Regions from separate parts of the Rhizobium sp. CFBP 13644 genome, predicted to be linked through region 3. Evidence: predicted binding sites of a transcription regulator. Region 3 holds the regulator's gene; each other region holds the start of a gene.
What was found. Region 3 encodes PhoB, which activates phosphate uptake and scavenging genes when phosphate is short. Its sites were predicted from a motif close to TGTCATNNANCTGTCAT; they were not measured.
Positions count from the first base shown of each region.

Region 1: the regulator PhoB is predicted to act here: its motif matches at 2,624-2,640, upstream of IFT53_RS04355 (DUF1045 domain-containing protein).
Region 2: the regulator PhoB is predicted to act here: its motif matches at 2,132-2,148, upstream of IFT53_RS05530 (PhoX family protein).
Region 4: the regulator PhoB is predicted to act here: its motif matches at 5,034-5,050, upstream of ugpB (sn-glycerol-3-phosphate ABC transporter substrate-binding protein UgpB).

Region 1 covers NZ_JACYVF010000001.1:910,432-918,247, forward strand. Annotated here, with positions in the region: gene IFT53_RS04340 (ABC transporter ATP-binding protein) at 1-790, shown strand, start outside; gene dapB (4-hydroxy-tetrahydrodipicolinate reductase) at 808-1,635, shown strand; gene IFT53_RS04350 (2,3-bisphosphoglycerate-dependent phosphoglycerate mutase) at 1,660-2,295, shown strand; gene IFT53_RS04355 (DUF1045 domain-containing protein) at 2,733-3,440, shown strand; gene IFT53_RS04360 (alpha-D-ribose 1-methylphosphonate 5-triphosphate diphosphatase) at 3,437-4,573, shown strand; partial or broken gene phnN (phosphonate metabolism protein/1,5-bisphosphokinase (PRPP-forming) PhnN) at 4,570-5,136, shown strand; gene IFT53_RS04370 (Ldh family oxidoreductase) at 5,149-6,138, opposite strand; gene IFT53_RS04375 (TonB family protein) at 6,240-7,160, opposite strand; gene exbD (TonB system transport protein ExbD) at 7,157-7,633, opposite strand; gene exbB (tonB-system energizer ExbB) at 7,636-7,816, opposite strand, start outside.
Region 2 covers NZ_JACYVF010000002.1:95,241-103,056, reverse strand. Annotated here, with positions in the region: gene IFT53_RS05545 (N-formylglutamate amidohydrolase) at 1-509, shown strand, start outside; gene hisN (histidinol-phosphatase) at 829-1,605, shown strand; gene IFT53_RS05535 (hypothetical protein) at 1,816-2,004, shown strand; gene IFT53_RS05530 (PhoX family protein) at 2,211-4,205, shown strand; gene IFT53_RS05525 (ABC transporter ATP-binding protein/permease) at 4,321-6,081, opposite strand; gene IFT53_RS05520 (transglutaminase family protein) at 6,395-7,816, shown strand, end outside.
Region 3 covers NZ_JACYVF010000001.1:704,915-712,730, reverse strand. Annotated here, with positions in the region: gene pstC (phosphate ABC transporter permease subunit PstC) at 1-229, shown strand, start outside; gene pstA (phosphate ABC transporter permease PstA) at 226-1,548, shown strand; gene pstB (phosphate ABC transporter ATP-binding protein PstB) at 1,563-2,378, shown strand; gene phoU (phosphate signaling complex protein PhoU) at 2,471-3,187, shown strand; gene phoB (phosphate regulon transcriptional regulator PhoB) at 3,219-3,902, shown strand; gene IFT53_RS03340 (cold-shock protein) at 4,265-4,474, shown strand; gene IFT53_RS03335 (hypothetical protein) at 4,700-4,921, shown strand; gene IFT53_RS03330 (DUF6481 family protein) at 4,959-5,348, shown strand; gene IFT53_RS03325 (GcrA family cell cycle regulator) at 5,724-6,269, opposite strand; gene IFT53_RS03320 (aspartate aminotransferase family protein) at 6,707-7,816, shown strand, end outside.
Region 4 covers NZ_JACYVF010000006.1:117,909-125,724, reverse strand. Annotated here, with positions in the region: gene IFT53_RS15890 (efflux RND transporter permease subunit) at 1-653, shown strand, start outside; gene IFT53_RS15885 (sn-glycerol-3-phosphate import ATP-binding protein UgpC) at 712-1,752, opposite strand; gene ugpE (sn-glycerol-3-phosphate ABC transporter permease UgpE) at 1,752-2,600, opposite strand; gene ugpA (sn-glycerol-3-phosphate ABC transporter permease UgpA) at 2,611-3,492, opposite strand; gene ugpB (sn-glycerol-3-phosphate ABC transporter substrate-binding protein UgpB) at 3,637-4,941, opposite strand; gene IFT53_RS15865 (GntR family transcriptional regulator) at 5,175-5,894, shown strand; gene IFT53_RS15860 (dihydrodipicolinate synthase family protein) at 6,042-6,977, shown strand; gene ribB (3,4-dihydroxy-2-butanone-4-phosphate synthase) at 7,050-7,691, opposite strand; FMN riboswitch at 7,804-7,816, opposite strand, start outside.

The DNA.
Region 1 (7,816 bases), 210 kb from region 3:
GCCTGTCCAGAGACAGAAGCCAAACGCGCAGCCGTTGGCGGTCTCGGTGGCGACGGTGGAACTGCGGGATGTCGTATTTTCCTACAAGGAAGGCGGGCCGATCCTCAAAGGCGTGAGTTTCATCGCGGAGGGTGGCAAAACAACGGCTCTGGTGGGACCGTCTGGTGCGGGCAAATCGACGATCATCAATCTTATTCCCCGTTTTTACGATCCGAGCAGCGGCTCGATCCTCGTCGATGGGCAGGATATTGCTGACGTCACCACACATTCGGTACGCCAGAACCTCGCTTATGTCTCGCAGCAGCCTTACCTTTTCGAAGGAAGCATCCGCGACAACATTCGCTATGGACGGCCTGAAGCAACCGATGCCGAAATCGAAGAGGCAGCAAGGCTTGCCTATGCGCATGACTTCATTCTCGCGCAGCCGCAGGGCTATGACACACCCATTGGCGAAAACGGCATGTCGCTATCCGGTGGCCAGCGTCAGCGTCTGTCGATTGCGCGTGCTCTGGTGCGTAACGCCCCTATCCTTCTTCTGGATGAGGCTACCTCTGCGCTCGATACCGAGTCGGAGGCCGTTGTCCAGAAGGCCCTCGACACGGCAATGTCCGGTCGCACTGTCATCGTCATTGCGCACCGCCTTTCGACCGTAGTCAAGGCTGACAAGATCGTCGTGATGAACGAAGGCCTTGTCGTGGAAGAGGGCGATCATAAGACGCTTGCGCGTCGGGAAGATGGTCTTTACGCTCGTCTCAACAATCTTCAGGCGACGGGCGTTCGCGCCCTTTGAACCAACGGTAGGACCCGATGAGCGACAATGTCATGAAACTGGTGGTCGTTGGCGCGGCCGGGCGCATGGGCCAGACCCTTATCCGGGTGATCCATGAAACTCCGGGCGTCGAACTTCATGCAGCCGTCGAGCGTGAAAGCTCGCCCTTCATTGGGCGCGACGCGGGCGAATTGTCCGGGCTAGGTCCTATCGGTATTCCAGTCACAAGCGATGCGCTTGCGGCTTTCCTTCATGCAGATGGTGTGATCGATTTCACGTCTCCGAAGAGCAGCGTAGAATTTGCAACGCTTTCCGCACAGGCACGCATTGTCCACGTTATCGGAACGACAGGCTGCTCAAATGAGGACGAGGCACGCTTCGAGGCAGCCGCCCGTCATGCCCGAGTGGTCAAATCTGGCAATATGAGCCTTGGCGTCAATCTTCTCGGTGTCCTGACCAAGCAGGCCGCACGGGCTCTCGATGGCAAAAACTGGGATATCGAAATCCTGGAAATGCACCACAAGCATAAGGTCGATGCTCCCTCCGGCACCGCTCTCCTTCTGGGAGAGGCGGCAGCGCAGGGTCGTGATATCGACCTCTCGACTAATTCGGTTCGCGTACGTGACGGACATACCGGCGCGCGCGAGACCGGCACAATCGGTTTTGCAACATTGCGCGGCGGTTCTGTCGTTGGTGACCATTCCGTTATTTTTGCAGGCGAAGGTGAGCAGGTTACGCTCACCCACCACGCCGCCGACCGCTCCATATTCGCACGCGGCGCGATTTCTGCAGCCCTTTGGGCCAGGGATCAAAAGCCCGGTCTTTATTCCATGCTGGACGTTCTCGGTCTGGCTGACGCCACATAATCAACCTCTGGGAGAGCAATCGATATGAGCGGAACACTCGTCCTCGTTCGTCACGGCCAAAGTGACTGGAACCTGAAAAACCTGTTTACCGGCTGGCGCGACCCGGACCTGACGGAACTTGGCGTTCAGGAAGCTAATGCCGGCGGCAAGGCGCTTGCAGATTACGGCATCAAATTCGACGTTGCCTATACATCGTCGCTGATCCGCGCCCAGAGAACCTGCCAGATGGTTCTGGATAATGTCGGTCAGTCAGACCTCGAAACCATTCGCGACGAAGCGCTGAACGAGCGTGACTACGGCGATCTTTCCGGCTTGAACAAGGATGATGCCCGCGAAAAGTGGGGCGAAGATCAGGTTCATATCTGGCGCCGGTCCTATGACATTCCACCTCCAGGCGGCGAAAGCCTGCGTGACACGGGCGCCCGCGTCTGGCCCTACTACCTGACCGAGATTTTGCCCCGCGTTTTGACAGGCGAAACCGTTCTGGTCGCGGCACACGGAAACTCGTTGCGTTCGCTGGTAATGGTGCTGGACAAGTTGAGCAAGGAAGAGATCCTGAAGCTCAATCTCGCGACAGGCGTGCCGATGGTTTACAAGTTGAATGCTGATTCAACAGTTGCTTCGAAGGAAGTGCTCGGCGACATGTCGGCAGCGCACTAGCCATCCAATAAAAAAGCGCTGGACCTTCAAGGTTCCAGCGCTTTTAACGATCCAAATAATTTTTGCGATCCATGAGCTTAAATACCGCGACGCTCACCAAACCAATAGGCACAAGCGACGCTTGACGTGGCAAATACAGCGAAGAAAAGCGCAATAATAACTTCGATTTCCATTAGCCTTTACTCCTTCGGTTGGTGATGACTGTGCAGATATAACGTGCAAAGCTTGAAGAAGTTTCATCGCTGTTGCATGTATGCTGGTAACGGTTGCGTTTCCTCGCTATTTCGACCCCAGCAAACGTCTTGGCAGGTGGAAAATTCCGGTAGCCCATCATCATTCCGTCACGCGAAAGGGCTAGTTGGCCCTTGCGGCCTTGCATGGCAAGGGCGTATGACCTCAACAGTTCCGTCACTGCGGATAGCTGAAAGTGCGATTGAGTGCGCTACGCGATCTATTTTACCCCCGCCGAAAACGATGCGCTAAGCCGCAAAGCCTCCCGCTGGCTCGGGCGTGATGCCTTTACCGACACCATCCATAACGACCACAGCGACCATGCCGAAATAACCGCAGAGCCGCGACGCTATGGATTTCACGCGACGCTGAAAGCGCCGTTTAGCCTTGCTGATGATCGCAACGAGGATGAGCTTCTCGCAGCTCTGGAGCGTTTTGTCCGCAGCCGTCATGCCTTCGATATTCCGAAAGTCGTCATCGGCAATCTCGGGCCATTCTTCGCAATCGTGCCAGACGAAACGCACCAGCCGCTCCAGAATTTTGCGGCTGACGTGGTAACGCATTTCGAGTCCTTCCGCGCCCCCCTCTCCGACGCTGATATCGCAAGGCGCAGGCCGCAGGATCTGAGCGAGAGCCAGAGGCGCAATCTGGTGGATTGGGGCTATCCGCATGTCATGGACGATTTCCGCTTCCACATGACACTGACAGGACCCGTGGACGTATCGAACCGTGCGCATATGTCTGAGGTTCTCAACGCCGAATTTTCCGATTTCACCAATCGTTTGCTGCCTATATCGGGCCTTGGCCTGTTTGTTGAGCCGGCACGCGGCCAACCGTTCCGCGTTCACACATGGTTGCCGCTTTTGAACGCAAATGAACACCAGAATTCCGTCCAGAAAGAAGTATTCCCATGACCGAGCAGGTTTTCAGCAATGCACGCATCGTGCTCGATAACGAGATTATTGAAGGCTCCGTGCTGGTCAAAGACGGGCTGATTTCCGATATCAGCGCTGGGTCATCCCATCTTGGTGAGAATTTCGAAGGTGATTACCTCATTGCCGGGCTTGTGGAACTACACACCGACCATCTGGAGCAGCACTATTCGCCGCGTCCGGGTGTGACGTGGAACAAGACGGCGGCTATTCAGGCCCATGACGCGCAGGTCGCATCATCCGGCATCACCACCGTATTCGATTGCCTTCGCCTGGGTTCCGACGAGGATGGCGGCTTTGCACGCGGCGAGATGCGCGAGATGGCCGATGCCATCGAAAAGGCGCAGAGCGAGAACCGCCTGCGCGCCGACCATCTTCTGCACCTTCGCTGCGAGGTCGCCTCATCAGACGTTCTTGAGCATTTCGAAGACTTCGAAAACGACCCTCAGGTGAAGCTGATTTCGCTCATGGACCACTCTCCGGGCCAGCGCCAGTTCCAGACCATGGACCAGTATATCGTCTTTTATCAGAAGAAGCGTGGCCTCAGCGATGAGGTCTTCAAGGCCTTCATAGATCGTCGCGTCGCGGCATCGGCGAAATATTCCAGCAAACATCGCGACTATCTCTCTGAGCAATGCCTCAAGCGCGGCATCACCATTGCCAGCCATGACGATGCAACGCATGCCCATGTCGATGAGGCGATCAGCCACGGCGTGAAGCTCGCCGAGTTTCCGACCAGTGTCGAAGCGGCCAAGGCATCGCATGGGGCAGGCATGAGCGTGCTGATGGGCGCACCCAACATTGTGCGCGGGAAATCCCATTCCGGCAATATTGCCGCACGCGATCTGGCCGAACTCGACGTTCTCGACGTTCTGTCTTCGGATTACGTGCCATTCAGCCTTCTCTATGCGCCGTTCCTTCTCGCCGATCAGGTCGATGGCATGACGCTTCCAAAGGCGCTTTCGATGGTGACGGCAACCCCTGCCCGCACGGTCGGGCTATCGGATCGCGGCCGCATTGCCACCGGTCTGCGCGCCGATATCATCCGCGTTCATCGCGACGAAGATGTGCCCGTTGTCAGGGGTGTGTGGCGGCAAGGCAGGCGCGTTGCATGAGTGATATTTCCAAGCGCCCCGGCGTCATGATTGTCGTGGTCGGACCGAGCGGTGCGGGAAAAGACACGCTGATGGACTTCGCCGCGCGCCGTTTCGAAAAGCATGATGGCATCCATTTCGCCCGCCGCGTCATTACCCGAAGCCATGATGCGGGCGGGGAAAACCATGATGCTGTCAGCGAGGCCGAATTTGCGCGCCGGTTGGCTTCAAGAGAGTTTTGCGTGTCCTGGCAGGCGCATGGCCTGAGCTACGGCATACCGACTTTGGTCAAGGAGCGGCTTGCGCGGGGCGAAACCGTTATTGCCAACGGTTCCCGCTCCGCCCTTAGTCAGTTCAAATCGGTTTTCACCACCATGAAGGTGGTGAATGTCGTGGCACGGCTGGATGTTCTGGCCGCGCGGCTCGAAAGCCGGGGCCGCGAGAGCCGGGAAGAGATTCTTCTTCGGCTCCAGCGCAGTTCGCTCGATGTCTGCGGTGACTTCGACGTCACGACAATCGACAATAGCGGCGCGCTGGAGACATCAGGCGCGGCTTTCGCCGCGCTGCTGAATGAGCACATCCGCTCCGGCCAAAAATCAGAGCGCCCGGATCTGGGTCATCATATCATCGTCAATGACGATGCCCTGCTCCAGCGACTGCCTGCGAAGGCCCTGGCTGCGGCGGCCCGGCAGCCGGACATTGTCCTGCCCCTCGATCTCGGCAGCCATCATGGCCAGCCGGTGGGCGAAGATATGGTCGCCCGCAATGGCCGGATCGATGGCGATGATGGTGTGACCCAGCGACGGTGCTGTGCCGGTGTCGTCGAGCAAGGATGATGCTTCAAAACCGAAGTTGCCACCCGTCAGTCCTGCGGCCATCACCTCCACCATCAGCGCAAGTGCCGCACCCTTGGCATCTCCCGCAGGCACCATCGTTCCTTTGATCGCTTCATCGGCGTCAGTGGTCGGGCGCCCGTTGGCATCCAGCGCCCAATCATCGGGAATGCTCTCACCCTTCTGACGCGCAGCCATGATCTTGCCGCGTGCGACCTTGGACAGAGCGAGGTCGATCACCAGCGGATCAGCCCCCTCGACCGGCGCTGCAAAAGCAATCGGGTTGGTACCGTAAAGTGGCTTGATGCCACCCCAAGGGGCCATGGAGGCCGGTGCATTGGCGACCATGAAAGCGACAAGGCCCAATTCTGCGAAGCGCTCTACCGTCAGCGCCATGACGCCAGCATGGTGCGACCGACCAATCACGGCAAGCGCAATGCCCTGCGCCTTGGCAATCGCCGGAAGGCGCTCAACGGCGGCATCGATAGCCGGGTAAGCATAGCCGTGAGCTGCATCCACTGACAGAACGGCGGGACGAAGCAGCGTCACAACGGGTTCGGCTTTTCCATCGACCTTGCCGACATGCAACTGGCTGATATAGGCCGGAAGCCTGCGGATACCGTGCCCACCCTGCCCTGCGGCCTCTGCTGCAATGAGGGCGCGGGCAACAGATCGCGCATTGTGGGGCAGAACGCCATTTTTCTCGAATATGGAAGAGACCAGTTCTTCCGCCTGCTCAATGCTGAATTTCATGACTATGACTGTTTCCTGATGAAGAAACAGGCATAACCCATTCCTGCGTTAGAAAGCCATATGGCAACAGCGAAAACAGGTGGACCCGCTCTGGGCGGGTCTCACTGGATTTCGATTCTCACCTGGAATGCAGTTTGAGAGCCCGGCGGCGGCTCGGGTACGGTGATACCCTCGATGGAACCGGCAATCTTCCTGTCCACGGTCGCATCTCCCGTGGAGCCCAGAACGCGAACGCCACCGATGGAGCCACCACCGCTCACGTTAAAAGCGACGGTGACGGCCATTCCCTTGGAGCCTTCACGCGATACGCGACGTGAGACGGCGGAACGGACCCTTGAGTTCCACTTTGCGGGCGAAACAGAAGACGAGAAGAAACCTGCGCTGGTTTTGGCCGCTGCGGTGCGGTCCGACTTTGTCGTTTCGACCCTGGCGGCCGTCTTCTCGGCGGATGCGGGAGGCGCAGGAGTGGACTTGCGCTCAACCTTTTTCTTTTCGACCTCTTCCTTCTTTTTCTCGGCCACAGGTGGCGGTGGCGGGCGCAACACCGGCAGCGGCACTTCGACGTTTTCGAGCGCCGCCATCTGCTGTTCCTGTATCGGGTCGATCTCTTCTAACGGCTCTGGCGGTTCTTCCGGCAAGGGTTCGACCACCTCCTGCGGGGGTTCCGGCATTGGCTCAGGCTCAGGCGGCGTTTCCTGAACAATTGGCTCTGGCATGGGCTGTGGCATTTCCGGAGGAGGCACATCCTCTAACGGCTCGGAAACGATGCTTTTGACGTCCTGAACGTCCTCAACATCATTGGTTTCAACCGTTTCTTCCGTCTGCGTGGCTTCCGGAAGCGCAGCAAGTTCAATCATGATGGCCGCTGGCGGGCCGCCATCGACTTCCTGCTCGACCGGTTCCTGCATCAGGTAGTAGGCACCGCCCGCATGGACGGAAAGCGTCAACAGACCGGCAACCGCCCAGAGGGCAACTTCTCCCAGCCGGGAGCGTCCGGGAATGGGGAAGGAGCCGTCACTCATGGCGTGGCTCCACCGGGCGCGGGCGCAGGTGCGGCCGCGGGCGGGCTTGCAGCCGCAGCACCCTCAAGGCCCACCAGCGCAATCTTGAGATAGCCGCTGTCACGCAGCATGTTCATGACCTCCATAAAGTGGCCGTAATCGACCGCCTTGTCGGCACGCAGGAAAATACGAGTGTCTTTCTTGCCGCCTGTGCGCGCATCAAGGCTCGCGGCCAGCGCATCCTTTGAGACCGCGTCATTGCCAAGATTGAGCGAGAGGTCATCCTTGACCGTGAGGTAGAGCGGCTCTTCGGGACGCTCCGCGGGCTTTGCGCTGGATGCGGGCAGATCGACATTCACATCGACGGTTGCCAGAGGTGCCGCCACCATGAAGATGATCAGCAGAACCAGCATCACGTCGATGAAGGGCGTGACGTTGATCTCGTGGTTCTCGGAGAGTTCGTCTCCACCGCCTTCCCGAATACCGCCAGCCATGATCAGCGCCCCACGAGCGAGACGGCAGGCCGCGCAGAGCTGCCTGGCGGAATGCGGCGGAAATCAAGATCGCGACTGACGAGGCGTTCGACACCGGCAGCGACATCGGCCAGCAAGTGGCGATAGCCGGTGATGGAGCGGGCAAAGACGTTATAGATCACCACCGCCGGAATAGCGGCAACC
Region 2 (7,816 bases), on a different contig from region 3:
ATATCTATGCGCGCCGCCTCACCGTCGATGAGGGCATTGAGCGCATCGAGAGCATCTACAAGCCCTATCACGCCTGCCTGCGAAAGCTGGTTTCGCGCACCCATGCCAATTTCGGCATGGCGGTGCTGATCGATTGCCATTCGATGCCCGGTAATATCCGCCTTGCCAATTCCAATGTCCGCCCAGATATCATCATCGGCGACCGCTTCGGCACCAGCGCATCTGCAGAAATCTCCCGCGCCGCCCTCTATGTTCTGGAAGAGCTTGGCTTCACCGCCGTGTGCAACAAGCCCTATGCTGGCGGCTTCATCACCGAACATTACGGACGCCCCGTCCGCTCACTGCATGCCCTGCAGATCGAGGTTAGCCGGTCGCTTTATGTGGACGAGAAGACTCTTATGAAAACACCGGACTTCTTCGCGGTACAAGCGGCGCTCGATAGCTTCATGCGCCAGATGGCGATGTTCGTATCCGAATACGCCATCGACATGGCATTTGCCGCCGAATAGGCCGCAGCCCAACCCTCCAACGTTGACCACCGCCGTGACACGGCCAAAAAAAACCGCGCCTTGGCGCGGTCAAGTCTAGGGAGGAAACACCCAAGGAGGGTATTTACAGTCAAAGACTGTGAGAAGACACTAGCAAGAACTGCACAATTGTCAAGCATATTTTGATTTGCTTATATTTTGTGCTGATTTTTGCTGCTTTGCCATTATTTTAGGCCGCAACGCACAAGACGCGTGCACAGCATGGCTTCAACCCCATGTGGACGAAGCGGCCTTGCCGGGTTATGCAATGAGCCAATTGCTCCCATTGCCGAGGAAAATGATGCTGCCAGATCGCGACTTCTTCTTTCGTCTTGCCGATGCCGCCAAGGCCGAGACCCTGCCCCGGTTTCGCACCGGCATCGCCGTTGCCAACAAGCAGGATGGCGGCTACGATCCGGTGACAGAGGGCGATCAGGCAGCCGAAACGGCGATCCGCAGCCTGATCACCGAGCATTTCCCCGACCACGGCATTCTGGGCGAAGAACATGGCAGCGTCGGCACGGACCGGGAGCATGTCTGGGTCATAGACCCCATCGATGGCACCCGCGCCTTCATTTCGGGCCTGCCCGTCTGGGGAACATTGATCGGCTTTCAATCGTCAGGTCGCGCCGTCATGGGCGTCATGGATCAGCCCTTCACCGGCGAACGGTATTTTGCCGATGGCGAAAACGCATGGTACTTCGGCCCCGGCGGCGACAGGCAGATCAAGACACGCAATTGCCAATCCCTCTCGGACGCCATCCTCTTCACCACATCGCCGCATATCTTCACACCGGATGAAGCAAGGCTTTACGGCGCGGTGGAAGAAAAGGTCCGCCTGTTCCGCTATGGTGTGGATTGCTACGCCTACGCTCTACTGGCCGGCGGCCATGTCGATCTCGTCATTGAATCGGGCCTGAAACCCTACGATGTCGGCGCGCTCATTCCCATCATCGAGCAGGCTGGCGGCATCATTACCAATTGGGATGGCGGAAGGCCGGAAGCCGCGGGCCGCATCATCGCCGCCGGAAGCAAGGCAGTGCACGAACAGGCGCTGGCACTGCTGGCTGGCGCCTGAGGCTGACAACACCCCTCATCCGCAGTTGATGCGATGCGCGCAAGAGTTGCCTTTTGCGCATCGCCGCTGAACATTTCCACATGGCAATCGCAAATCTGCGCTCCAGTATAAAAGGGAATTGACAGAGCTGTTAACCTTTGATTAACCATACTACGGCACTCTAACGTTGTAATCTTTCATCATAATGTACTTAAAAGGGCGAGGATCGCTATGGCATATGACTGGAGTGGGAATACCGTTAAAGAAAAACGCGAAAACTGGACTGTGTTCGTCATCGTCACCATCCTCGCGCTTTTGCTGATTGCCGCCATCGCACCACTGGGCACCACGCATGTGGCTGCACCGCAGCTGGTCGAGTCCACTGCCAAAGCCGTCAAATCGACGCCGCTGAAACTCTAACCTTTTCCTACCACAACAAACATCGTTGGTTTGCCGTCAGCGACATCGCGTTTCCGGGGAGAGACGCGGAGCCTGACAGCCGTGTCGAACACATGCCCGGCCAGATATCCACGGCGAAAGCCTGCAATGTCGCAAACCTGTAATGTTGTAACTCTAGGTTAGAACGGCTCCAGACTAGGGGCGCGTTTTAACAAAGAGGCTAACCGATGAACGAGCACTGTCCCCAGAAGATATTCCCGACTACCCAGCTAGAAGACGCAGATGGTGACGGCCACAACGCAAGTGCCAACCCCACAATGGGCGAAATCATCAGCCAGCGCTTCTCACGTCGCAATTTTCTGCAGGGCTCGCTTGCCGTTTCGGCCATTGCCGCGACCATCAGCCCTGTCGCCCTGATCACCGCCGATGAAGCCCGCGCCCAGAGCAAGGGCGGCTCCGCCTTCAACTTCACCGAGGTGGAAGCTGGCGTCGATGCCACCCACCACGTGGCTGAAGGCTATGACGCCGATATCCTGCTGCGCTGGGGCGATGCGGTGCTGCCAGGCGCGCCCGAATTCGATCCGACCAAGCAGACCGCTGAGGCTCAGAGCAAGCAGTTTGGCTACAATAACGACTATGTCGGCTTCATTCCGCTCGACGGGTCGAGCGAGCACGGCCTGCTCGTCGTCAATCACGAATACACCAACCCTCATTTGATGTTCCCGGGCCTCGTCAAGGTCGTGGATGGCAAGATCAAGCAGGGCGCGCTCAGCAAGGAGCAGGTGGATGTCGAAATGGCAGCCCATGGCGGCACCATCGTCGAAATCCGCAAGGTCGATGGCAAGTGGAAGGTCGTGACTGACGGTAAGTACAACCGCCGCATCACCACCAACACGCCTATGGAAATCACCGGCCCTGCCGCAGGCCATGATCGCCTGAAAACATCGGCAGACGCCACAGGCACCCGCGCCATCGGCACCCTGAACAACTGTGCCGGCGGCGTAACGCCCTGGGGCACATACATCATGGCGGAAGAAAACTTCCACGGCTACTTCTCCGGCAAACTGCCTGAAGGCCACAAGGAAGCCGCCAACTACAAGCGTTATGGCGTGCCAGAGGGCGGCTATGAGTGGGGCAATTTCTACGACCGCTTCGATCTTTCGAAAGAGCCGAACGAGCCGAACCGCTTCGGCTGGATTGTCGAAGTCGATGCCATGGACCCAACGTCTACGCCGAAAAAGCGCACCTCACTCGGTCGCACAAAGCATGAGGGTGCCGAATCGATCGTTGCCAAGAACGGCAAGGTCGTCTTCTATCTCGGTGATGACGAACGCTTCGACTATGTCTACAAGTTCGTGACCGAAGGTACGTTCAACGCAAACGACCGTGCGGCCAACATGAACCTGCTGGACAAGGGCACACTGCACGTCGCCAAGTTCAACGAAGACGGCACCATGCAATGGCTGCCACTGATCCACGGTCAGGGCCCCCTCACCGCTGAAAACGGTTTCGCCAGCCAGGCAGATGTTCTGATCGAATGCCGCCGTGCAGGTGACGTTCTGGGCGCCACCAAGATGGACCGCCCCGAAGACGTTCAGCCGAATGGCGTCAACGGCAAGGTCTACGTCATGTTGACCAACAACACCAAGCGCAAGGCAGATCAGGTCAATGCGGCCAACCCGCGCGCAGAAAACGCCTTTGGCCACATTATCGAGATTGCCGAAAACGACGGCGATTTCACTGCTACCTTCGGCAAGTGGGAAGTGCTGCTGAAGTGCGGCGATCCTTCCGTTGCAGCTGTTGGTGCTACCTTCTCCACCGAGACCACCAAGAATGGCTGGTTCGGCATGCCGGACAATTGTGCAGTCGATGCTGCCGGTCGTCTCTGGGTCTCGACAGACGGCAACAACAACAAGCAGACAGGCCGCACCGACGGTCTCTGGGCAGTCGATACGGAAGGCGAAGCCCGCGCCACCTCAAAGCTGTTCTTCCGCGTCCCCGTTGGCGCTGAAATGTGCGGCCCGCTCTTCACCCCCGATGATGAAACCGCCTTCGTGGCTGTTCAGCATCCGGGTGATGGCGGCGAAGACTGGTCGGGCCATGGCCGCCCATCCTATTACGAAGACCTTTCCACGCGCTGGCCGGATTTCAAGGACAACATGCCGGTTCGCCCGGCAGTCGTTGCGATCACCAAGGCCGGTGGCGGCAAGATCGCCGTCTGACGACACCGGCAGCGGAGTGAAAGCTCAACTGCGAGAACAATAAAGGCCGGGGCGATACCATCGCCCCGGCCTCTTCAATTGCATCGGAGGAAAACAGCCTGCCGCCGTAAACCCTTTAGGTTTTGATCAGGTCCAGATGCACGACGCGCGGTTCCAGAACCTGCATGATGGCATCGGAGCGGCCAATATACACGATGGCGGTGTCCTTCATCCCCGCCAGCACCGCTGTCAGCCGGTCCACGGTTTCGGTCTCCAGACCTTCGAGAAGATCATCGATAAACAGCCAGCGCGGCTTCAGCATCAGCGCATTGGCAACGCGCACGCAGGCCTGCTCGTCTGAATCGAATGTCTTGTCCCAGCGCACATGATCGCCCATACGCGGAATGATGTGGCTGAGCCCACATTTTTCCATGGCATCCAGAAACTCCTGTTCCTGAAATTTCTGCGGGCTGCGCGGATAGCAGAGTATCTCGCGCAAGGGAGCGGCGGGCAGATAGCCGTGCTGGGCAATGAACAGCGATTCCTCACGCGGCGGCATGGTGATGGTGCCGCGCCCCCATGGCCACAGACCGGCAAGGGCAGCAAAGAACAGGCGCCGGTTGACGCCCTGATCGCCGTTCACAATCAACCGGTCTCCGACATTGATTTCGACAGGCGCTTCGCGCAGACGGAAAACGCGCGACAGATCCAGCCCACCGGCCTCCGGCGAGATTTCAACCGATGTCAGCCGCACCGGGCCTGTCGTGGTCCGCTCGATTTCGATGGCATTGCCATGGCGCTCCACGCTGTCCATCTGGATCAAGGCATTGCGAAACACCGATACGCGCTGCAAATTGGCCTTCCAGGAGGCGATGGGGCCGAAATTGTCGATGTACCAGCGCAGGGCGACATTGACCTGGTTGAAGGCACCCACGGCCATCATCAAGCCACCAAAGCTCAGGTTTCCGGAAAAATAGACCGGTGCGGCAATCAGGATCGGCGCGACGACGGCAAGCCAGCCATATCCCGAGGAAACCCATGTCAGGTGGGTCAGCGCCATGGCCAGCCCCCGAATGACCGCCAGCACGGCATTGATGTCTTCACCGATGCGGTGACGCTCGTTCTTTTCGCCGCGCGCAAGCGTGATCGCGGTGACGTTTTCGCTGGCCCGCATCAGCGAGAAGCGCAATTCCGCTTCCTTGGAGTAGCGTTCCGCATTCAGCGGCACCAGCCGGTAGCCCACAAGGTTGCTGAGAAACGACGCAGAGCCCGCATAGATCAGCGCTGCCCACACCATGTAGCCCGGAATTTCCACCATCTTGCCGCCAATATCGATGGCAAAGCCAGCCGACAGACCCCAGAGCACGCCGATGAAGCTGACGAGAATGATGGTGGCATTGACCAGCCCGATGGCAAGTGCGGTGCTGCTTTCAGCCAGATTGCGCACATCGTCATGCAGCCGCTGATCCGGGTTAACGGCAATCGCACCGAAGCCGGCAAGCCTTGCTGCGCGGCCGGGCTTGAACCATTGGTCCACCATGTCCTTTGCAAGGCCCTCGCGCATATTCAGCGCCGTCGTCTGGTTCAACCACGTCTGGAAGACGTTGAGCAGCAAGAGTGTTCCGGCAATGACGGCGAAGACTTTCAGCTCGCTCAGAAACGCGGCAAGATCGCGTCGCTCCAGCGCGTTGTAGAACGGTGCGTTCCACTGGTTCAGCTTCACCTGACCATAAGCTGTTACCAGAATGACGGTCAGCAGGGCCGCCATCAAAAAAATAAGCCTGCCGCGCACCGGAGAGGTCCAGAAAGCACTGCCCATCATCTTCAATTGCGATTTGAAATCCAGATCGAACGAGGGTGGGACCACGGTTTCGGTGGAAGGATTACCTTGCGCCATCAGTACCTTGCCATTTCCATGATTTTGTAAATTGTGGGACTTTTGTTAGGCCGTCGAATATCATTGCATGTGATGACAGCAATAGCATGACGGCAAAGCTTGTCCACTTCCCAACAAACACTGGAAAAGCGCTGAGGTGCCGCAATGCGTGACGGCGGGCAAAACGTCCTTGCTTTATTTGCGTGCATTGCACAAAGTCGCAGCAATAAGAGTTCATTGGGAAACCCGCCAGCGCTGTCGGGGATATCAAAATGGACAATCAAAGAGGGGCGGCACCATCCGCGCAAACCGGAAAAACCGGGCAAGGGCCAGCATGTCGATCAAAGCAAGCATCTATCATCTGACGCATTACAAATATGACAGTCCAATCCGCCTTGGACCGCAGATCATCAGATTAAAGCCTGCGCCGCATTCTCGCACAAAGGTTATCAGCCACTCATTGAAGGTCACGCCTGCCAATCACTTCGTGAACCTGCAACAGGACCCCTACGGCAACTTCCTCGCCCGTTTCGTCTTTCCTGATCCGGTTACCGAATTCAGGATCGAGGTCGATCTCGTCGCGGACATGACGGTCTATAATCCGTTCGACTTCTTCGTCGAGGAAAGCGCCACCTACTGGCCTTTCGAATATCCAGAAACATTGAAGGCCGATCTTTCGATCTACCAGACGCCGGAGCCGACAGGCCCGCTTCTTGCAGACTATCTGAAAACCCTCGACTGGACGTCAGGACAGCCGACGGTCGATATGGTCGTGGGTCTGAACGCCCGCCTGCAACGCGATATCGGCTATGTCATCCGCATGGAAACCGGCGTGCAGACGCCGGAAGAAACGCTCGGAACAGCCAAGGGCTCGTGCCGCGACACAAGCTGGCTTCTGGTGCAGATCCTGCGCCATCTGGGCTTCGCGGCTCGTTTCGTCTCGGGCTACCTCATCCAGTTGACGCCGGATCTGAAGGCGTTGGATGGCCCATCGGGAACGGAGGTGGATTTCACCGATCTTCACGCCTGGGCGGAAGTCTATCTTCCCGGCGCTGGCTGGGTGGGTCTTGATCCAACCTCTGGCCTTCTGACCGGCGAAAGCCATGTGCCGCTGACCGCAACGCCGCATTTCAGCAATGCCGCCCCCATTTCCGGCGGTTATTATGGCGAGGCCAACACGGAATTTGCCTTCGACATGAAGGTCACCCGTGTGGCCGAGCATCCGCGCATCACCAAGCCGTTCTCCGACGAAAGCTGGGATCGCCTCAATGCGCTGGGCGAACAGGTGGACAAGGTTCTGGCCGAGCAGGACGTGCGCCTCACCATGGGCGGCGAGCCGACTTTCGTGTCCATCGATGATTTCGAATCCGGCGAATGGAACACCGACGCCGTCGGCCCCACCAAGCGCGAAAAGGCCGACGTGCTGATCCGCAAGCTGCGGGAACGCTTCGCACCCAACGGCTTTCTGCATTATGGTCAGGGCAAGTGGTATCCCGGCGAAAGCCTGCCGCGCTGGACCTTTTCGCTCTATTGGCGCAAGGACGGCAAGCCCGTCTGGCATAATCCTGATCTCGTAGCACGCGAAGGTGCCGACACCGGCGTGACCTCGGAAGATGCGGAAAAGCTGCTGACCACCATCGCCTCAAACATCGGCATCGCGCCGGAACTGGTGCTGCCCGCTTATGAAGATCCGGCGGAATGGCTGGTCAAGGAAGGCAACCTTCCTGACAATGTCGATCCATCCAATTCAAAGCTG
Region 3 (7,816 bases):
GATCGTGGTGCTGGCCGCAGGTGTGGCAGCACGCCTGCAACTCAACCCGTTCGAGCCGATGACCACCGTCACCGTCAAGATCGTCAGCCAGTTGACGGGTGACCTTGAGTTCACCTCGCCACAGACACTGGTTGCCTTTGCGCTTGGCATCACCCTCTTTGCCATCACGCTTTGCCTCAATATCTACGCGCTCTATATTGTGCGCAAATACCGGGAGCAGTACGAATGACCGACGTCGTTACTCCGGGCACCATTGCCCCAGCCGCAACGAAGAAGGTCCGGCGCGATATCGGCATCAAACGCCGCTACGCCTCCGAGCGCCGCTTCCGCACCTACGGTCTCGCAGCCATCACCTTCGGCCTGCTGTTCCTGTTTCTTCTCCTCTGGTCCGTCGTGGGCAAAGGCTACACAGCGTTCCAGCAGACCATGATCACCGTCCCTGTCGAGTTCTCTGAAAAGATCATCGATCCGGATAACGTGCGTGCCCAGAACCCAGCCAAGCTCGTTACTGCCAACTATCCGCTCATCGCCCGCAATGCGGTGGCCAAGGCACTCGGCGTCTCGCTGGATGACCGCACGGCTCTGCGCGGTGTGTCTGCGATGATTTCGGATGGTATCCGCGTTCAGCTTCGTGACGTTGTTGTTGCCGATCCTGCTATCATCGGCACCACACGCACGGTTTCCCTTCTGGCATCGGGCGATCTCGACAGCGCCTTCAAGGGTCAGGTCGATCTGAGCGTGAATGAAGAAAACCGCCGCATATCCGATCAGCAACTCGCATGGGTCAAGCAATTGTCCGATGCTGGCCAGATTGCCAAGCAGTTCAACACCGGCATCTTCTTCAACGGCGCATCCAGCCGTCCGGAAGCCTCGGGCGTTGGCGTGGCTCTCATCGGCTCGTTCTATATGATGCTGATCGTGCTGGTCCTGTCTCTGCCCATCGGTGTCGCAGCCTCCATCTATCTGGAAGAGTTTGCGCCAAAGAACCGCCTGACGGATCTCATCGAGGTCAACATCAACAACCTGGCGGCTGTTCCGTCGATTGTTTACGGTCTGCTTGGTCTGTCGGTCTTCATCAACTTCATGGGCTTCCCGCGCTCGGCCTCTCTGGTTGGCGGTCTGGTGTTGACCCTGATGACGCTGCCAACCATCATCATCGCCACCCGTGCGGCGCTGAAGGCTGTACCGCCCTCCATCCGTGCCGCGGCTCTTGGCCTCGGCGCATCCAAGATGCAGACGATTTTCCACCATGTTCTGCCGCTGGCCATGCCCGGTATTTTGACCGGCACCATCATCGGCCTGGCGCATGCCCTTGGTGAAACCGCACCATTGCTTCTGATCGGCATGGTTGCCTTCGTTACGAACTATCCGACAACACCCATGGACCCATCCACGGCCCTGCCGGTGCAGATTTACATGTGGGCGAACGAAGCAGAACGTGCCTTTGTTGAAAGAACATCCGGCGCTATCATCATCCTGCTGATGTTCCTCATCGTCATGAATGTTGGCGCAATCCTGTTGCGTCGGCGCTTTGAACGGCGCTGGTAGAGGAGTTGAATGTTATGAACATGTTGTCGGAAGCAGCAGTTGAAAAGGCGCTGGACAAGAAAATGAATGAAGTTTCGTACAAGATGATCGGCAAGGACGTTTCTGTCTATTACGGCGAGAAACGCGCTTTGTACGATGTGAACCTCAACGTTCGCGAAAATACGGTTACAGCTTTGATCGGCCCATCCGGTTGCGGCAAGTCCACCTTCCTGCGGACCCTCAACCGCATGAACGACACCATCGATGGTTGCCGCGTCACCGGCAAGATCACGCTCGATGAGGACGATGTCTACGATCCAGCGATCGACGTGGTCGAGTTGCGCGCGCGCGTCGGCATGGTGTTCCAGAAGCCGAACCCGTTCCCGAAGACCATCTATGAAAACATCGCCTATGGTCCACGCATTCACGGCCTTGCCCGCAGCAAGGCTGATATGGACCAGATCGTCGAGGCCAGCCTGCAGAAGGCCGGCCTGTGGAACGAAGCCAAGGATCGCCTGCACGAATCCGGTACCGGCCTGTCCGGCGGTCAGCAGCAGCGTCTGTGCATTGCCCGCGCCATCGCCGTTTCGCCTGAAGTCATTCTGATGGACGAGCCCTGCTCGGCTCTTGACCCCATCGCAACGGCAAAGGTCGAGGAGCTGATCCACGAGCTGCGCAGCAACTTCACGATCGTCATCGTGACGCACTCCATGCAGCAGGCGGCGCGTGTGTCTCAGCGCACGGCCATGTTCCACCTCGGCCATCTGGTTGAGGAAAACGATACCGACAAGATGTTCACCAACCCGGATGACCAGCGCACACAGGACTATATCATGGGTCGCTTCGGCTGATCCTGCCCTCTGTCGTGTCATAGCATCCACGCCACCCCGCCTGAGCCTTCGAGCGCTTGGCGGGTGGCGTCATCTAACTGGAGAATTCGAACATGCCGACACCAAACCATATCATGTCCGCCTATGATGACGAGCTGAAGTTCCTGACCCGCCGGATCGCCGAAATGGGTGGCCTTGCCGAACAGATGTGCGCCGACGCTGTGCGTGCGCTGGTCAATTCGGACTCGGCCCTGGCGCAGAAGGTCATCTCTGACGACACCATTCTCGATCACGCCGAGCGCGAAATCGGCGACAAGGCGATCGTGACCATTGCCAAGCGCCAGCCCATGGCTGCCGACCTTCGCGAAGTTATCGGCACGCTGCGCATCGCCGCTGACCTAGAGCGCGTTGGCGACCTTGGCAAGAACACAGCCAAGCGCGTTCTCGCTGTTGCCGGCACAGGCGTTCCACGCAAGCTGGCCCGTGGCATCGAGCATCTCTCCGAGCTTGCTCTGGTTCAGCTCAAGGAAGTTCTGGATGTCTATTCGACCCGTTCGGTTGAAAAGGCGCAGGCCATCCGCGAACGTGACGAGGAAATCGACGCGATGTACACATCGCTGTTCCGCGAATTGCTGACCTACATGATGGAAGATCCGCGCAACATCACCACCTGCACGCATCTTCTGTTCTGCGCCAAGAACATCGAGCGCATTGGTGACCACGCGACCAACATCGCTGAAACCATCTACTACATGGCCACTGGCAGCCAGCCTGAAGGCGAACGCCCGAAGGACGATAGTTCCAACACGCTCGGTGCCGTAACTGAGTGAATTCTCTAAACGACTGGCGGAGTCTCTAGCCATGGTGCCCAAAATCGCAGTTGTCGAAGATGAAGAAGCCTTGAGCGTTCTTCTTCGCTACAATCTGGAATCCGAAGGTTACGACGTGGATACCATTCCACGGGGTGACGAAGCGGAAATCCGCTTGCAGGAACGCACGCCGGATCTGCTGATCCTCGACTGGATGCTTCCAGGCGTCTCCGGCATCGAGCTTTGCCGTCGTCTGAGAATGCGCCCGGAAACCGAGCGACTGCCGATCATCATGTTGACGGCACGTGGCGAAGAAAGCGAGCGCGTGCGTGGTTTGGCCACGGGTGCGGATGACTATGTCGTCAAGCCGTTTTCCACGCCTGAGCTGATGGCACGGGTTAAGGCAATGTTGCGCCGCGCCCGGCCGGAGGTTCTGTCCTCCGTGCTGAAATGCGGTGATATCGAGCTGGATCGCGAAACGCATCGTGTTCACCGCAAGGCCCGTGAAGTGCGGCTTGGACCAACCGAGTTTCGTCTTCTCGAGTTCCTCATGGTGTCACCCGGCCGCGTTTTCTCGCGCTCCCAGCTTCTCGATGGCGTCTGGGGTCACGATATCTATGTGGATGAGCGCACGGTGGACGTCCATGTCGGGCGCCTGCGCAAGGCACTCAACTTCTCCAGCATGCAGGATGTGATCCGTACCGTGCGCGGCGCCGGATATTCCATGGAAGCCTGACCAACGCACCGGGGCTGAAACGTCTCCCGTATGGTCTCAAAATCTCATGCACCGCTCCCAAAAGGGGCGGTGTTTTGCATTTGGCATAATGGATATCAATGCGTTAGCGCCGCTAGAAGCCGCCAGCAACCGGCGTGACCTGCACAGCTTCTGAGTGTTGATTTTAAGTTTCTGTAATTTAAAGTTTGACTCAGTGGCCAGAAGGCTCTATGTATTGGTCATCGATCTTTTGCTTGCTGAGCTTTGGTTACCGCGCGATTAGCACCGCGCTTTGAACTAACCCTTCCTTTCAAAAAAATCGCTACACCGCACACAGGACTCACGTTCTGTGACTTATAACTTATGCTTTGAAAGGGTTCATTATGACCACAGGCACAGTAAAATGGTTTAACTCCACCAAGGGCTTCGGCTTCATTCAGCCAGACAACGGCGGCGCCGATGCATTCGTGCACATTTCCGCTGTTGAGCGTGCAGGCATGCGCGAAATCGTAGAAGGCCAGAAGCTTTCCTACGATCTCGAGCGGGACAACAAGTCCGGCAAGATGTCTGCCTGCAATCTCCAGGCTGCTTAATACGGGTATCGACTTTCCTTTGACCACGGATGTACTGGCATTGTCGAAAGTTTGAGACCACCGAGGTCAGGCATGTTGCCTGGCCTTTTTTTATGCCGCAAGTCGGCCACATGCTTGGACGTATTGCATTCTTATATGCAAGAATACGCTTCGAGCCGTGAATGCGTATCGCTCTATCCATAAATCGATTCCGGTTTTCAGTGCGATGCGATAGGAGAAAATTCCATGTCAGACGCTCACAGCAAATCCCGCAAGCAGGCCGAAATTGCTTTCGGAGCGACGCAATCGCAGTTCTTTGCCCGCGGCAAAGCGGTCGATGAGTTGAACTCGATTGCGAGCGCCCGTGATGAAAAGACCCTCAGGCTGCGGGAAGCGCGTCTTGCGAAAGAACTGGAAGACAGCTTGAAGCCCGCAGTTATCCCAACCAAACGCGCCAAAAAAACCTGATCCCTGATCGGTATGACGCATCAACTGGAATAGAGATTTGAGAAACACTCGAAATATCAAGAATAACGAAGTTTCCGAACGTCGCGGCGCTGCTGCCGAGGCAAAGGCCGCTCTTTTGAAGGCCTATCGCGAAGCCAAGGAAGCCGCGGCTCCCACGCTCGAAGCCAAGCAGGCCGAGCAGATTGCCGTTGCCGAAGCCCGCAGAGCCCGCCAGGCCGAGCGTGACCAGCAGAAGCGCGAAGAAAAATTGCGCCTGGAAGAAGAGGCCGCGCAACGCGCAGCTGAACTCGAAGCTGCTGCAAACGCTGAAGAAAATGAGCGCAAGGCGGCCGAAAAAAATCGTATTGCTCGCGTCGTCGAAGACGAAGCAGCCCGCAAGGCAGAACGCGATCGTCGCTATGCCAACCGCAAGGCCCGCCAGGGCTAAGCTTGAAGCCATGATCCTGCAGCCGTTCAATCGAAGGGCTGCGATCATCCGCTGCGAATGCTGCGCGGAGTGCGAAAGCCCAAGAGGCGCTTCGCACCCTTGCCGCGTATGGGATCAGCCATGCCGCCGCTTTTCGCTGCAGCGCCGCATGATCCCGAGGCTCTGAATGGCGCGACTTGCCGTCGCTCTTGCGGCTCCAGAGTCCCCTTACCGGTACGCCGGTTCAATCCCCGATGACAAACTGACAAGTCAATCGCCATCTCCTTGGTGACGCCTTCGCCTGTGCATGTTTGCGCTGTCCAAGCCGAAAAAATCGCAACAAAAAAGCGGGCCAAAGACCCGCTCATTTTATTGCGTCGAACTGGATGCGAAGCCTTAGGCTCTGCGGCGTTCGCTTACTGGCTGGTAAGCGAGCTTTGCGTGGAAGCGGCAATACGGCGAGGATTCAGAAGCATCACAACCGCAGAAGTGGAAGTCGTCCTTCAGAGGGTCGCCAACTGGCCACTTGCAGGTGCGTTCCGTCAGTTCCGTCAGCGTCAGGCGCAGCGATGTCGGCAGCGTGGAATTGCTGACCGGCACATATTCAAGAATCCGTGGTGCATCCGTCTCCGCATCGTCCTTCTGGACGTTTGCGTCTGCGGCGCGTGTATTGGCGCGGGCAGGGGCAACGCGGCCCTGGAAAGTGGCAGCGCGGGGTGCCGCAGCAGAGGGTGCAGTTGTCGCTGCCGGACGCTTTGCAGCGGGACGCGCGGTTGCAACCGTGCCGCCAGCCTTGGCGCGGCCAGGAAGGTTCAAGCGGTGGACTTTGCCGATGACGGCGTTGCGGCTGACGCCTCCGAGCTGGGCGGCAATCTGGCTGGCGCTGAGGCCTTCAGACCACAGTCGTTTCAGTCTTTCGACCCGTTCATCAGTCCAGTTCATGCCGTGTCTCCGCTGGTCGCGAAGGCAGAATCATTCTGCTATGCCGTGGAGTGAACCACGCGCAGAGTATCCGCCAGATTGTAGGTGACTAGGTCCGCCGCTTGCGATCTAGTAATTGAGAGTTAACCTAATCGTCGGCAGACTCCGTGACAAGAGTCGGGAGAATCATCTGGAATCGATTTTCCGGTTTTCCCCAACTTGCTGTGTTTGTGAGTCAGAAAAGCAACACCTAGTGTGCTTCATATCAGCCCCTACCACAGCTTGAGAATGCCTGAAAATGAGGACATTTGTTGACATCCTCAGGCGAAGTGACAATAGTGCCCTCGCAGTAAGAGGATACCCCAAGCCGCCGCGAGGCGGCATTTTTGATTTTCAGGCACGGGATAACCGGTAAGACCCATTGACAGCGCTGTTCGAGCGCAAGGAGTGAGACAGCCATGGCCGACACAGCGCCATTGTTCGATACGTTTTCCAGAGCACCCTTGCGGTTTGAGCGAGGAGAGGGCGTTTGGCTCATCACCGAGACCGGCGAACGATATCTGGACTTCGGTGCGGGCGTGGCCGTCACATCGGTTGGCCACAGCCATCCGCACTTGGTCGAAGCACTGAAAGGTCAGGTCGAGAAGGTCTGGCACCTATCCAATCTCTATGAGATTGCCGGTCAGGAAACGCTGGCCAAGCGGCTGACGGATGCAACTTTTGCGGACAAGGTGTTCTTCACCAATTCGGGTGCGGAATCCTTGGAATGCGCGATCAAGACGGCGCGTCGCTACCACTACACCCACGGCCATCCCGAAAAATTCCGCGTCATCACCTTCGAAGGCGCGTTCCACGGACGCACGCTGGCGACCATCGCGGCTGGCGGGCAGCAAAAATACATCGAGGGTTTCGGACCAAAGGTTGAAGGCTTCGATCAGGTGCCGTTCAACGATCTGGACGCCCTGAAGGCTGCCATCGGGCCGGAAACGGCTGCCCTGCTGATCGAGCCCATTCAGGGTGAGGGCGGTGTTCGCCCCGTTGCCCCTGAGTTCCTGCGTTCCCTGCGCGCTTTGTGCGAAGAGCACGGCCTGCTGTTGATCTACGATGAGGTGCAGACAGGCGTTGGACGCACAGGCAAGTTCTTTGCCTATGAATGGTCCGGCGTATCGCCTGATATCATGGCCGTGGCCAAGGGCATTGGCGGCGGCTTTCCGTTCGGCGCCTGCCTTGCAACGGCGGAAGCTGCATCCGGCATGACGGCTGGCGTTCACGGCACGACCTATGGCGGCAATCCGCTGGCGATGGCCTGCGGAAATGCGGTGCTGGATATCATTCTGGCCGATGGTTTCCTCGAGCATGTGCGCGATGTCACATTGATATTCCGCCAGGGACTGGCTTCGTTGAAGGATCGCTACCCCGACGTGATCGAGGAGATCCGAGGCGAGGGGCTGCTGATCGGTATCAAGGCGAAGATGCCATCGTCCGAACTGTTGCACGCCATCCGCGCCGAGCATCTTCTGGGTGTTCCAGCAGGTGACAACGTCATTCGTATCCTGCCGCCGCTTGTG
Region 4 (7,816 bases), on a different contig from region 3:
CCACGCAGCAGCTTGATGCGCTGAAGCAAAAGATCGCGCTTCCATCGACGGTCACGACCAATCTTGCCGGTGCCGCACAAATCTTCAAGCAGACGAGTGACAGCACCGGGCTGCTCATCGGTGCTGCAATCCTCACCATCTACATCGTGCTGGGCGTGTTCTATGAGAGCTTTCTGCATCCGCTGACAATCCTCTCCGGTCTGCCATCTGCCGCCTTCGGCGCGTTGCTGACGCTGAAACTCTTTGGTTTCGACCTGTCGATCATCGCCCTCATCGGTCTTCTGATGCTGATCGGAATCGTCAAGAAGAACGCCATCATGATGATCGACGTTGCGCTGACCTTGCAGCGGGAGGAAAAGATGCCGACGCTTGAGGCGATCCACGAGGCGGCGGTTCGTCGCCTGCGCCCGATCATGATGACAACATTCTGCGCGCTGTTCGGGGCGCTTCCCATCGCTTTGGGAACGGGTGCCAGCTCGGAGCTGCGCCAGCCGCTGGGTATCGCCGTGGTGGGCGGGCTGATTGTTAGCCAGATCCTCACATTGTTCATGACGCCCGTAATCTTCGTGGAGATCGAGCGGTTTTCAGACTTTCTGAAGTTCCTCTTCAGGAAAGACCGGCATCAACCGGAAATGGAGCCGACCGGCGCTTGAGACTATGCTGTACTGGCAACTGGCCCTGACGAATCGGGGCCAGTTGCTTTGAAAAGTTTTAGAGACGGTTCCCGGCTGCATCGAACAGATGGAAGCGGGAGGCGTCCGCTGTGATGGCCATTGTGTCGCCAATCTCTATTGCCGAGCGACCGGCAACACGAAAGACGATCGGGTTCCCGTCCGACATCTCCGCGTGAACATAGCTTTCCGCGCCCACAAGCTCCACGGCGGCGACAGTCACCGGGATATTGAATGGGCTTGCGGATGATGCCTCTGCAATGGTGAGATCCTCAGGGCGTATGCCGATTGTCGCGGCACCGGCAGGAATGCTGCCATTCTCGGGTGCTTTCCACACCTTGCCGTCTAGGGGCAAGAGGTTCATGGAGGGTGAGCCGATGAAGGTGGCAACGAAGGATGTCGCCGGCTTCTCGTAAAGCTCGATGGGCGTTCCGACCTGTTCGATGCGCCCGGCATTCAACACGACTAGTCTGTCAGCCAGCGTCATTGCCTCCATCTGGTCGTGGGTGACGTAGATGCTGGTGGTTGCCAGAGAGCGTTGCAAGCGCCGGATTTCCACCCGCATCTGCACGCGCAGCTTCGCATCCAGATTGGACAGCGGCTCATCGAACAGAAACACGGATGGCTTGCGCACGATTGCGCGGCCCATGGCCACGCGCTGGCGCTGTCCGCCGGACAATTGTCTGGGCTTGCGCTCCAGATATTGCTCGATTTCGAGTGCGCGGGCGGCATCATTGATGCGCCTGTCGATCTCGTCCTTGGGCGTGTTGCGGTTCTTCAGCCCATAGGCCAGATTTTGCCGCACGGTCATATGCGGATAGAGCGCATAATTCTGGAAAACCATGGCGATATCCCGTTCCGCCGGTTCCAGATCGTTGACGCGCTTGCTCCCAATATCGACATCGCCGGAACTGATGCTTTCAAGCCCGGCCACCATGCGCAGCAGGGTGGATTTGCCGCAGCCGGAAGGGCCAACGAGCACGATCATCTCGCCGTCCTGAATGCTCAGCGATACGCCTTTGATCGCCTCGACATTGCCGCCATATACCTTGCGAACGTCCTTGAGTTCGATTGTTGCCATTATTTTTCAGTCTCCACCAAGCCTTTGACAAACCAGCGCTGCATCAGCACCACGACGATAACCGGAGGGATGATGGCGAGAATTGCCGTTACCATCACATAATTCCAGGGGGTCGAGGCGTCGGTGAAATCCACCATGCGGCGCAGGCCGATAATGATCGTGTTCATTTCCGCGCGATCCGTCACCAGAAGCGGCCACAGATACTGTGTCCAGCCATAGATGAAGAGGATCACGAACAGGGCCGCTATGTTCGTTGTCGATAGCGGCAGCAGAATATCGCGCATGAAGCGGAAGGGTCCTGCATTGTCGATGCGGGCTGCCTCCACCATCTCGCCGGGAATGGTCAGGAAGAACTGCCTGAACAGGAAGGTTGCCGTGGCCGATGCCATGAGCGGCAGGGTCAATCCCGCATAGGTGTTCAACATGCCAAGATCGACGATCACCTTGTAGGTCGGCAGAATGCGAACCTCCACCGGCAGCATGAGGGTGATGAAGATCATCCAGAAAAAGCCCATGCGGAAGGGAAAGCGGAAGAAGACGATGGCGAAAGCCGACAGGAACGAAATGATGATCTTGCCGACGGCAATGGCCAGCGCAACCACGAAGCTGTTGAACAGCAGCCGTTCAAGACTGACGCCAACCACCCGCTCGACACCACCTGAAATGGCTTCCCCGTAATTTTCCGCAAGGTGCCCTGATGGCAGAAGAGAAAGCGGCGGGCGCAGGATGTCGGTCGATGTCGCTGACGATGCGATGAAGGTGTAATAGATCGGAAAGGCGACGATCACGATGCCGAGGACCAGCATCAGATGCGCCATGAGAGTTGCGATGGGACGGTTCTGGATCATTCTGTTTTCCTCAACCGTAATGCACGCGCCGCTCAACGAAGCGGAACTGGAAGGCTGTGAGCGCAATGACGATCACCATCAGGATAACGGATTGCGCCGCCGATGAACCAAGGTCGAGATTGACGAAGCCGTCATTGTAAACCTTGTAGACCAGCGTTTCCGTGGCCTTTGCCGGACCGCCACCCGTCACGGAATGAATGATGCCGAACGTATCGAAGAAGGCATAGACCGTGTTGACCACCAGCAGGAAGAAGGTCGTGGGTGCCAAGAGCGGGAAGATGATGGTCCAGAAACGGCGCGCACCGCGGGCACCATCGATGGCGGCGGCTTCGAGAAGCGATTTTGGAATGGCTTGCAGCCCCGCGACGAAGAACAGGAAGTTATAGCTGATCTGTTTCCACGCGGCCGCCGCAACCACCAGCGTCATGGCCTGGTTGCCATTCAGCAGCGGATCCCAGTCAATGCCGTTTCTGCGCAGGATATAGGCGAAGGTGCCCATGGCCGGGTTGAACATGAACAGCCAGAGCATGCCGGCAACGGCAGGTGCGACCGCATAGGGAATGATCATCATGGTGCGGTAGAAGCCCTTGCCGCGCACCACGAGATCCGCAGCCGTTGCCAGCAAAAGGGCAGCACCCATGGAAACGAGGGCCGTGGCAATGCTGAAGACGACGGTGACCTGCAAGGCGCGCAGATAATTCGGATCAGACAGAATGGCGGAGAAATTGTCAAAGCCGACAAAGCGGCTCTGCAGACCGAAGGGGTCCTCGCTCATGGCAGATTGATACAGTGCCTGACTGGCCGGCCAGAAGAAAAACACCACGGTCAGCACGATTTGCGGGGCGACCAGAAAATAGGGCAGTATCTTGTTGGGAAAGACGACGCTTTGCAAAGGCGGGCTCCTTTAGAGCATCCGACAGGTCATGTCGGATGTCTCACAATAGTCGGATGCTTGTGTAGTCAGGCGGTGCCGCGCAGTGCACACCGCAATGGTATCATGGCTGCCAGCACCTTTAAGCACCAGCAGCCAGGTTGGTTATCGGCCAACGGCCTGCTGAATGGCCGCATTGCCGCGCTCGACAGCCTTATCAAGCGCTGCCTTGGCATCCTGCTTGCCCGCAAGCATCGTCTCGAACTCTTCGTTCATGATATCGCGGACCTGCGGCAGGTTAACCAGACGAACACCCTTGGAGTTTGCTGTCGGCGGCTTGCCCATCATCTGGAGAAGCGGCGTTTCGCGGGCCGGGTTCTTGCCATAAAAGCCCGATGCCTTGGTGTCTTCATAGGCGGCCAGCGTAACCGGCATATAGCCCGAAACCTGATGCAGGCGAGACTGGATCTTGGTCTGCGACAGGAACTGGAAGAACGCCGCCGTGCCCTTATACTCATCGTCGGATTTGCCGCCGAAGACCCAGAGGCTCGCGCCGCCCGGTATCGTGTTCTGCGGGCGTCCTTCGCCTTCGTAATAAGGCAGCTGGCCGATGCCGTAATTCATGCCGCTCTTGACGATATCGCCAAGGCCGCCCGAAGATTCCGTGAGAATGCCGCATTCGCTTGATGTGAACAGCTGCTTTGCTTCGGATGTTCTGCCGCCGTAACGGAATGTGCCATCCTTGGCCAGATCGGCAATGGCCTGGAAATGCTTGACGAATGGCTCGGAATTGAAGGCCAGCTTGACGTCTGTTCCGGCAAGACCATTTTCATTGCTGCCATAGGACAGGTTGTTCCAGGCGGCAAAGTTTTCGGTCTGGATCCAGGTCAGCCATGTTGAGGTAAAGCCGCAAGGCGCTGCACCGCTGGACTTGATCTTCTTTGCGGCTTCAAACACGGCAGGCCATGTCTTTGGCGGGTTCTCAGCGTCCAGCCCGGCCTTTTTGAAGATGTCCTTGTTGTAGTACATAATCGGCGAAGAGGAGTTGTAGGGGAAGGACAGCATGGTGCCGTCAGGCTTGGAATAATAGGAGACGATTCCTGGCAGATAGTCCGCCTTGTTGAAGGTCAGACCGGCTTTTTCCAGAACCTCCGCCACGGGAACGATGGCACCCTGCGCGCCCATCATCACGCCGCTGCCTGCATCAAACACCTGAATGATGGCTGGAGGCTGCTTGGCGCGGAAGGCGGCAATGCCCGCATTCAGCGTTTCCGGGTAGGTTCCCTTGAAGACCGGCAGGACCTTGTAATCCTTCTGGCTTTCGTTGAATTCCTTTGAAAGCTGCTCGACAACCTCATTGTTGGCGCCAGTCATGGCATGCCACCATTGAATTTCCGTGGCGGCCATGGCGCTGGACGCCATCAGCAGTGCAGATGTGGCAACGGTGACCGAAGTGAAGACGGCTTTCATGGAATTTCCTCCCTACCATGAACTGATTTTGGGCGATCATGAATCGCCACGTTCTTCATGATCACTTTCAAACATTAGCCGCAACTGATTTCTGTCATAAAACTGTCACAATAGCAGGCGCGACAGTGGAAACTGGTGGAAATGCAAAGGCAGGCACTCTTTTTTAGGCGTTTTGTTATCCCGGCTAATATCGTAAGTGAACATCATCGACAGGGTTGCGGGGTGCAGGGCAGATGGCTGCGAAAGAAAAACTTGATGACAGGGAAAAGCAGACCCACCGCCGGGGTTTTGGTGTTTCCACCGTCTATGAAACGCTGCGCAACGAGATCATCGAACTGAAGCTCGCCCCCGGAAGCCCCATTGACGAGGTGCAGCTTTCCGAACGTTTCGAGCTTTCCAGAACGCCCATCCGTGAGGCTCTGGTCAAGCTGTCTTCCGAGGGCCTGATCACGACGCTCACCAACCGCGCCACGATCGTGTCCCAGATCGACTTTCTTGGCCTGCCGGAATTTTTCGATGCCTTGACGCTGATGTACCGGGTCACCACGCGGCTTGCGGCGGCCCGGCACGAAGAGGCGGATATTCCGCTCATCCTGTCGTCTCAGGCGGCTTTCGAAAGCGCCGTCAACGAGCGCGATGTACTTGGCATGATTTCCACCAACCGAGACTTCCACGTGGCCATCGCACTTGCTGGGCGCAACCGCCATTACACGGAATTGTTCACCCGTCTGCTGGATGAGGGCAGACGCATTCTGCGTCTCTATTATTCATCGTTCAATGATGTCCTGCCGCGCCACTATGTTACGGAGCATGAGGATATGATCGCCGCCATCATCGAGCGTGATATCGAGAAAGCAGACCGCATCGCCGTGGCCCATGCTGACCAGATCGTCCAGCAGATCCGCTCCTATATCGCTGCCGATACGCGCCAGACCACCAACATGCCGCTTTAAATCCTGCGTTCTGTGGTCATGACGAAGCACCTTACTCGTGCTCACGCCTTTTGTATTTTATTTGTCGACAGAGCTGATGTCCTGTGATAATTCATTTATCCATGATGAATAGGGCGCTCGCGCCTGAGTTTAAACGAGGCTGAACACATGGCAGATACGATCTTCTCCGGCTGCATCCCCGCTCTCATGACGCCGTGCAACCCGGACCGGACACCGGACTTCGACGGCCTGGTAAAGACAGGCAAGGAATTGATCGCGGCTGGCATGTCTGCGGTTGTCTATTGCGGATCGATGGGCGATTGGCCGCTTCTGAGCGATGAGCAGCGCCAGGAAGGTGTGCGTCGGCTTGCCGAAGCGGGCATTCCCGTGATTGTCGGCACCGGTGCCATCAACACCCAATCGGCGGTCAGCCATGCAGCCCATGCCGCAAAGGTTGGCGCAAAGGGCTTGATGGTCATTCCGCGCGTTCTGTCGCGCGGCTCGTCTTCTTCCGCGCAGAAGGCGCATTTCTCGGCCATTCTCGAAGCTGCAAACGGCCTGCCTGCGGTCATCTACAACAGCCCCTATTACGGTTTCGCCACCCGCGCCGATCTGTTCTTTGACCTGCGGTCGCGCTATTCCAACCTGATCGGCTTCAAGGAATTTGGCGGCAAGGCGGATATGACCTATGCGGCAGAAAACATCACCGCAGGCGATGATGACCTGACCTTGATGGTGGGTGTGGATACCGGCGTCTACCACGGTTTCGTCAATTGCGGCGCAGGCGGTGCCATCACCGGCATCGGCAACGCGCTGCCACGTGAGGTTCTCCACCTCGTTTCGCTGTGCGAAAAAGCCGCCAAGGGCGATGCCGCGGCGCGCCGTGAGGCGCTTGAGCTCGAAGAAGCTCTCACCGTGCTGTCGTCCTATGATGAAGGCCCGGATCTGGTGCTTCACTACAAATATCTGATGGTGCTGAATGGTGCCGAGGAATATTCGCTGCATTTCAACGAGAGCGACGAACTCAGCGCTTCGCAGCGCCGCCAGCTGGAAAATCAGTATGCGCTGTTCAAGGCCTGGTACGCCTCACGCTATCCGAACTGATATTTCGATGGTTTGAAACGAAAAATGCGCCCGGTGAGGCGCATTTTTTGTTCGTCATGCAGCCTTGTGCGCTCAGGCGACAGCCATTTCCAACAACTCTGCCGGCTCCCTTTCGGTCAGATAGTCGACAAGATCCTTGATCGTGACGAGGTGAAGCCCGTGGCGTGCCGCAAACACCTTGAGTTGAGGCAGCCGTGCCATGGTCCCATCATCATTGGCCACTTCGCAGATCGTGCCGCTCGGGAACCTGCCCGCAAGGCGGCACAGATCGACCGCTGCTTCCGTATGCCCGGTGCGGCCGAGGACGCCGAGGGGATTGGCGCGCAGCGGAAAGATGTGGCCAGGCCGGGCAAAATCGTCAGGTTTTGCGTCAGCCGATATCAGCGCACGAACCGTGTTGGCACGGTCGCTGGCCGAAATGCCTGTCGTGGTGCCCGGAATATAGTCCACAGAAACGGTAAAGGCCGTTTTGTGGAACTCCGTGTTGCGCGGCACCATCAGTGGAATATCCAGCTCATCCAGCCGTTCGCCGGGCATGGCAACACAGATCAAGCCACGGGCGTGGTTCATCATGAAAGCAACCTGCTCGGCGGTTATGCTGTCGGAGGCGACGATAATGTCGCCCTCGTTTTCGCGGTCCTCATCATCCACCACGATGACCATGTCACCGCGCGCAATGGCTGCCACCGCCTCTTCAATTTTAGAAATAGTCATGTCTTGCCTTTCAAGGGTTATGCCGTTGCCAGCACTTTCGCGTTTTTTCAAAACGCCAAATCTCCCTTGGGCGAACAACGCAACGCTCCCCCGCTGCGTGCAGGAGATGCCACCTTGTTCTCTTC